Regions from separate parts of the Streptomyces sp. NPDC049627 genome, predicted to be linked through region 2. Evidence: predicted binding sites of a transcription regulator. Region 2 holds the regulator's gene; the other holds the start of a gene.
The links. The regulator HrcA, encoded in region 2, represses chaperone genes, less so after heat shock. The targets are predictions, from matches to a motif close to TTNGCACTCNGNNNNNCNGAGTGCNAA.

Region 1: a site for HrcA is predicted at 2,003-2,029, ahead of groES (co-chaperone GroES). Genes of this name have one in related genera too.

The regions. Positions count from the first base shown of each region.
Region 1 is NZ_JBITLW010000007.1:302,487-305,891, forward strand. It holds gene ACIBU0_RS21085 (polysaccharide deacetylase family protein) at 9-1,043, shown strand; gene ACIBU0_RS21090 (polysaccharide deacetylase family protein) at 1,040-1,903, shown strand; gene groES (co-chaperone GroES) at 2,176-2,484, shown strand; gene groL (chaperonin GroEL) at 2,614-3,405, shown strand, end outside.
Region 2 is NZ_JBITLW010000024.1:75,544-78,948, forward strand. It holds gene ACIBU0_RS43165 (DUF3097 domain-containing protein) at 1-750, opposite strand, end outside; gene ACIBU0_RS43170 (MBL fold metallo-hydrolase) at 793-1,536, opposite strand; gene hrcA (heat-inducible transcriptional repressor HrcA) at 1,700-2,716, shown strand; gene dnaJ (molecular chaperone DnaJ) at 2,717-3,405, shown strand, end outside.

The DNA.
Region 1 (3,405 bases), on a different contig from region 2:
CCCGCTCCATGCGACTAGTAGTACAAAATGACAAAAGCGCCCCCAATGCCCCCAATGGGGGAGTCGTGGGACGCCGGCGTCCGGCAGCCGGCCGTTCCCAGGCAGGGGTCCGGGTCCGGGTCCGCGGCGGAATCACCGTGCTCACCGTCGCCGCCATCGCCTCGGCCTGCGCACCGGCAGGCGGAGGCGGCTCCGATGCCGTACGCCCCACCCCGAGCCGCCCGCCCCTGAAGGCGCCGCCCCCGGGCCCCACCCCCGGCACCCGGAATCCGCAGGCCGAAGCCCCGCCCGCCAAGAAGTTCAAGTCGGCCCACGCCGCCCACGCCGCCCGGGTCGCCGCCGCGAGACGCTGGCGTCTGGCAGGGGTCCCGCTCACGCCTCCGCCGCCGCCCGCGAGGAAGCCGAAGATCACCACCCGTAAGGGCTTCGAGGTGGACGGGCACCGGGAACTCGGCCTCCCGTCGGTCTTCACGACCGTCCCCACCCAACAGCGGGTCGTCTTCCTCACCATCGACGACGGCGCCGAGAAGGATCCGGTGTTCCTGCGGATGATGAGCGACCTGCAGGTGCCGTACACCGCCTTCCTCAGCAACTACCTGATCAAGGAGGACTACGGCTACTTCAAGCGGATGCAGCGCAGCGGCGTCGTCCTGAACAACCACACCCTCCGCCACCCCTATCTGCCGTCCCTGTCCTACCTCGCGCAAAAGCGCGAGATCTGCGGCATGCAGCAGGTGATCCAGGAGCGCTACGGCAAGCGCCCGTTGCTCTTCCGCCCGCCCTTCGGCAACTACGACCGGGACACCCTGCGCGCGGCGAAGTACTGCGGCATCCGGTACGTCCCCCTGTGGAACGAGGAGGTCTTCGTCGACCACTGGGAGTTCCGCGAGTGGGACCGGAGGATCCGGCCGGGTGACATCGTCCTCACGCACTTCCGGGGCAGGGGCGACTGGAAGGGCACAATGCCCGACATGATCCGCCGATTCCTGAACAAGGTGACGGCCGACGGGTACGCGGTGGCCCGGCTGGAGGACTACCTGTGAGGCCGGCGTCGGCGATGCGGGGTGGGGCCGCCGTGGCCCTGGCGTGCGTGCTGCTCGCCGGTTGCGCCCAGTCGACCGGTTCCGCCGGCTCCGGCGCGGTGCCGGGCGGCAGGGCGGCACAAGAAGGCGGCAAGGCCGCGGCACAAGAAGCGCGGTCGGCGAAAGGGCCGACGCAGGCGGCACAGCCGTACCGCCGTTGGGGCCTGACCGCCCCCCTGCCCGCGCCCCCGTCCCCGGCCCCGCCCGCCCGGCGGCAGCCGCCGCCCGCGGACGACCGGTTGCCCGTCGTGGACCGCGTCCCCACCCGCGACCAGGTCGTCTTCCTCACCTACGACGACGGCGCCGAGAAGGACCCCCGCTTCGTCGACATGGTCCGTGAACTGCGCCTGCCCGTCAGCATGTTCCTCACCGACAGCGTGGTCGGCCCGGGCTACGGCCACTTCGCGCGCCTGCGCTCGGTGGGCGCGTCCATCCAGAACCACACCCTCGACCACGCCGCCCTGCGCGGTCTGCCGTACGCCGGCCAGCGCGCCGAGATCTGCGGCCAGCAGAACAAACTCCGCGCCCGCTTCGGCATCCGCCCCCGCCTCTTCCGCCCGCCCTACGGCACGTACGACGCCACCACGCTGCGCGCCGCCGCCCGCTGCGGGATCACGGCGGTGGTGCTGTGGCGGGCGGCGATGGAGGGCGACGGCGAACTGACGTACGCCAAGGGCCCCGGCCGGCTGCGGCCCGGGGACATCATCTCCGTCCCTTCGGGTGAGCCGACCGGACTGAGTCTGCGCGAGCGGACGACGCGGCTGCTGCGGGAGGTCCAGCGGAGGGGGCTGACGGTGGGCCGTTTGGAGGACTACGTCTGAGGAAACTTTTCGGCGGCGGTCCAGGGGTCCGGCCCGTCCGGCGTTTGAGGACGAGGCCCGTCCGGGCGACCGGGAACCCGGCGCGGCCGGCGGAGCGAATTAGCAGTCCGCTTGACCGAGTGCTAATCGCGGTCATAGTCTCGGCTCTGGCACTCGACGCAGGAGAGTGCCAAATACGCGACGGGCAGGTCCGGCACCCGCGACGACGGATCGACCTGGTCGCCACCTCAGACAGTTAACCCCGTGAGATCTCCGAAGGGGGAGGTCGGATCGTGACGACCACCAGCTCCAAGGTTGCCATCAAGCCGCTCGAGGACCGCATCGTGGTCCAGCCGCTCGACGCCGAGCAGACCACCGCCTCTGGCCTGGTCATCCCGGACACCGCCAAGGAGAAGCCCCAGGAGGGCGTCGTCCTGGCCGTGGGCCCGGGCCGCTTCGAGAACGGCGAGCGTCTTCCGCTTGACGTGAAGACCGGCGACATCGTGCTGTACAGCAAGTACGGCGGCACCGAGGTGAAGTACAACGGCGAGGAGTACCTCGTCCTCTCGGCTCGCGACGTCCTCGCGATCATCGAGAAGTAAGACCACCTCAGGTCTTTCGAGCTGCGCCCCTGGCCCCCCGCGACCACTTAAGAAGCCGGGCGCCCGGGGCGCAGTGTCTTTCCACCCATAGCTTTCCGCCCACAGATTTCCGAGAGGGCTCCCGCTGTCATGGCGAAGATCCTGAAGTTCGACGAGGACGCCCGTCGCGCCCTCGAGCGCGGCGTCAACAAGCTGGCCGACACGGTCAAGGTGACGATCGGCCCCAAGGGCCGCAACGTCGTCATCGACAAGAAGTTCGGCGCACCCACCATCACCAACGACGGCGTCACCATCGCCCGTGAGGTCGAGGTCGAGGACCCGTACGAGAACCTCGGTGCCCAGCTGGTGAAGGAGGTGGCGACCAAGACCAACGACATCGCGGGTGACGGTACGACCACCGCCACCGTGCTGGCCCAGGCGCTGGTGCGCGAGGGCCTGAAGAACGTCGCCGCGGGTGCCTCCCCGGCGCTGCTGAAGAAGGGCATCGACGCCGCCGTCGCGGCCGTCTCCGAGGACCTCCTCGCGACCGCCCGCCCGATCGACGAGAAGTCCGACATCGCCGCCGTGGCCGCGCTCTCCGCGCAGGACCAGCAGGTCGGCGAGCTCATCGCCGAGGCGATGGACAAGGTCGGCAAGGACGGTGTCATCACCGTCGAGGAGTCCAACACCTTCGGTCTGGAGCTGGACTTCACCGAGGGCATGGCCTTCGACAAGGGCTACCTGTCGCCGTACTTCGTGACGGACCAGGAGCGCATGGAGGCCGTCCTGGAGGACCCGTACATCCTCATCAACCAGGGCAAGATCTCCTCCATCGCCGACCTGCTGCCGCTGCTGGAGAAGGTCATCCAGGCCGGTGCCTCCAAGCCGCTGCTGATCATCGCCGAGGACGTCGAGGGCGAGGCCCTGTCGACCCTGGTCGTC
Region 2 (3,405 bases):
CAGGTCCTTGTAAGACCCCACCCGCCCCAGAATCGCCTGCCACACCGCCCCGGTGTTCTCCGACGGCCACCCCAGCGCCCGGCACACCCCCGTCTTCCAGTCCTCCCCGCGCGGCACCCGCGGCCACCCCGGGATCCCCAGTGACGACGGCTTCACCGCCTCCCAGATGTCGATGTACGGGTGGCCCACGACCAGGGCGTGCTCACTCGTCACCGCCTGCGCGATCCGCCACTCCTTCGTGCCCGGCACGAGGTGGTCGACCAGCACCCCCAGCCGCGCGTCAGGCCCCGGGGCGAAGTCGGCCACGATCGACGGCAGGTCGTCGACGCCCTCCAGGTACTCCACCACCACGCCCTCGACGCGCAGGTCGTCGCCCCACACCTTCTCGACCAGCTCGGCGTCGTGGCGGCCCTCCACGTAGATACGGCCGGCGCGGGCCACGCGCGCGCGTGCGCCGGGAACGGCGACCGAACCGGATGCCGTACGGGTGGGACGTACCGGAGCCGCGCCCGACGGGCGTACGAGGGTCACCACCTTCCCCTCCAGCAGGAAGCCGCGCGGCTCCAGCGGGAACACCCGGTGCTTGCCGAAGCGGTCCTCCAGCGTGACCGTGCCGGCCTCGCAGCGGATCACCGCGCCGCAGAAACCGGTGCCGGGCTCCTCCACCACGAGGCCCGGTTCCGCCGGGACCTCGGGGACGGGCTTGGGCTTCTTCCAGGGCGGGGTCAGGTCGGCGGAGTACTGGCGCATTCGAGTGACGATAGGAGAAGCCCGGTCGTCATGGAGCGCAGATCAGTGCGACACGCCGAAGCGGGCGGCCAGGGCGTCGCGCTGGCGCCGTACGAACTCCGCGTCCACCACCGCTCCGTGACCGGGCACGTACAGCGCGTCCTCGCCGCCCAGGTCCAGCAGGCGGTCGAGGGCGGCCGGCCAGTGGGACGGTACGGCGTCGGGGCCGGCCTGCGGTTCGCCGGACTCCTCCACCAGGTCGCCGCAGAAGACCACCTCCCGGTCGCCGGGGACCGCGCCCGGCACGAGCACCACCAGGTCGTGGGCCGTGTGCGCCGGACCCACGTTCGCCAGCAGGACCTGACGGCCGCCGTCCAGGTCGAGGGTCCACTCGCCGCTCACCTGGTGGCTGGGGCGGATCAGGGCGTCCACGGCCTCCTCCGCCGACGCCGGGTCCAGGCCGTTGCCCACCGCGTCCGCGCGCAGCTCCTCGCGCGCGTGCCGCGCCTCGACCACCGTGTCCATGCCCACCGCACCGAAGATCTCCGCCCCCGCGAACGCCGCCGACCCGAAGACATGATCGAAGTGGGGATGCGTCAGCGCGAGATGAGTCACACCGTGACCCGCGAGCCACTGCGCCTGCGTACGCAACCGCGCGCCCTCCGCGAGGCTCGACCCGGCGTCGACGACCAACGCGGTGCCGTCCCCGACGACCAGCCCCGCCGTGCAGTCCCACCCCGGAAGCCGGCACCGGCCGACCCCGGCCGCCAGCCGCTCCCATCCCAGCTCTTCCCAAGTCACCGTCATACCGCGACGCTAGCCAAGACAGCATGTCCGGGCACGGCGGTACCGGACCGGCCTTGCCCGGGGCGTACCCCACCGCCGTACACTGGCCGGGGACGGCTGGCACTCGGGCGGACAGAGTGCCAGGCAAGGTGCGAACGGAACGACCTCTGGAGGTGTGCGCGGGATGCTGAGTGAACGCAGGCTTCAGGTGTTGCGCGCCATCGTCCAGGACTACGTCGGGACGGAGGAGCCGGTCGGCTCCAAGGCGCTCACCGAGCGGCACAACCTCGGCGTCTCGCCGGCGACCGTCCGCAACGACATGGCGGCCCTGGAGGACGAGGGCTACATCGCCCAGCCGCACACCAGCGCCGGCCGGATCCCGACCGACAAGGGCTACCGGCTGTTCGTCGACAAGCTCGCCGGCGTCAAGCCGATGAGCCCGCCGGAGCGGCGCGCCATCCAGAACTTCCTGGAAGGCGCCGTAGACCTCGATGACGTGGTGGCCCGGACCGTACGGCTGCTCGCGCAGCTCACGCGGCAGGTCGCCGTCGTGCAGTACCCGTCGCTGACCCGGTCCACCGTCCGGCACGTCGAGCTGCTCTCGCTCGCACCCGCGCGCGTGATGCTCGTGCTGATCACGGACACCGGCCGGGTCGAGCAGCGGATGATCGACTGCCCGGCACCCTTCGGCGAGACCTCGCTCGCGGATCTACGCGCGCGGCTCAACAGCCGGGTCGCGGGTCGGCGCTTCACCGATGTGCCGATGCTCGTCGAGGATCTCCCCGAGGCCTTCGACCTGGAGGACCGCGGCACCGTCTCGACCGTGCTCTCCACCCTCCTGGAGACGCTCGTCGAGGAGAACGAGGAGCGGCTGATGATCGGCGGCACCGCCAATCTCACCCGCTTCGGACATGACTTCCCCCTCACCATCCGCCCCGTCCTGGAGGCACTGGAGGAGCAGGTCGTGCTCCTCAAGTTGCTGGGCGAGGCGAAGGATCCGGGCATGACCGTGCGCATCGGCCACGAGAACGCCCATGAGGGACTCAACTCCACGTCCGTGGTGTCGGTCGGCTACGGTTCGGGCGGCGAGGCAGTCGCCAAGCTCGGCGTGGTCGGACCGACCCGCATGGATTACCCGGGAACGATGGGAGCGGTACGCGCAGTGGCACGGTACGTCGGACAGATCCTGGCGGAGTCGTAAGTGGCCACGGACTACTACGCCGTTCTCGGCGTGCGTCGCGACGCGTCGCAGGAAGAGATCAAGAAGGCCTTCCGGCGGCTCGCCCGCGAGCTGCACCCGGACGTCAACCCCGATCCGAAGACCCAGGAGCGGTTCAAGGAGATCAACGCCGCTTACGAGGTGTTGTCGGACCCGCAGAAGAAGCAGGTCTACGACCTCGGCGGCGACCCGCTGTCCCAGGCGGGCGGCGCGGGGGCCGGCGGCTTCGGCGCGGGCGGCTTCGGGAACTTCTCGGACATCATGGACGCGTTCTTCGGTACGGCGTCCCAGCGCGGTCCGCGCTCGCGCACCCGGCGCGGCCAGGACGCGATGATCCGGCTGGAGATCGAGCTCGACGAGGCGGCCTTCGGCACGACGAAGGACATCCAGGTCGACACAGCGGTCGTCTGCAACACCTGCAACGGTGAGGGGGCTGCCCCCGGCACCTCCGCGCAGACGTGTGACATGTGCCGCGGTCGCGGTGAGGTGTCGCAGGTGACGCGGTCCTTCCTGGGCCAGGTCATGACCTCGCGGCCGTGTCCGCAGTGCCAGGGCTTCGGGACGGTCGTGCCGACGCCGTGCCCCGAGTGTGCGGGGGACGGGCGCGTACGGTCCCGTCGGACCCTGACCGTCAAGATCCCGGCCGGTGTCGACAACGGCACGCGGATCCA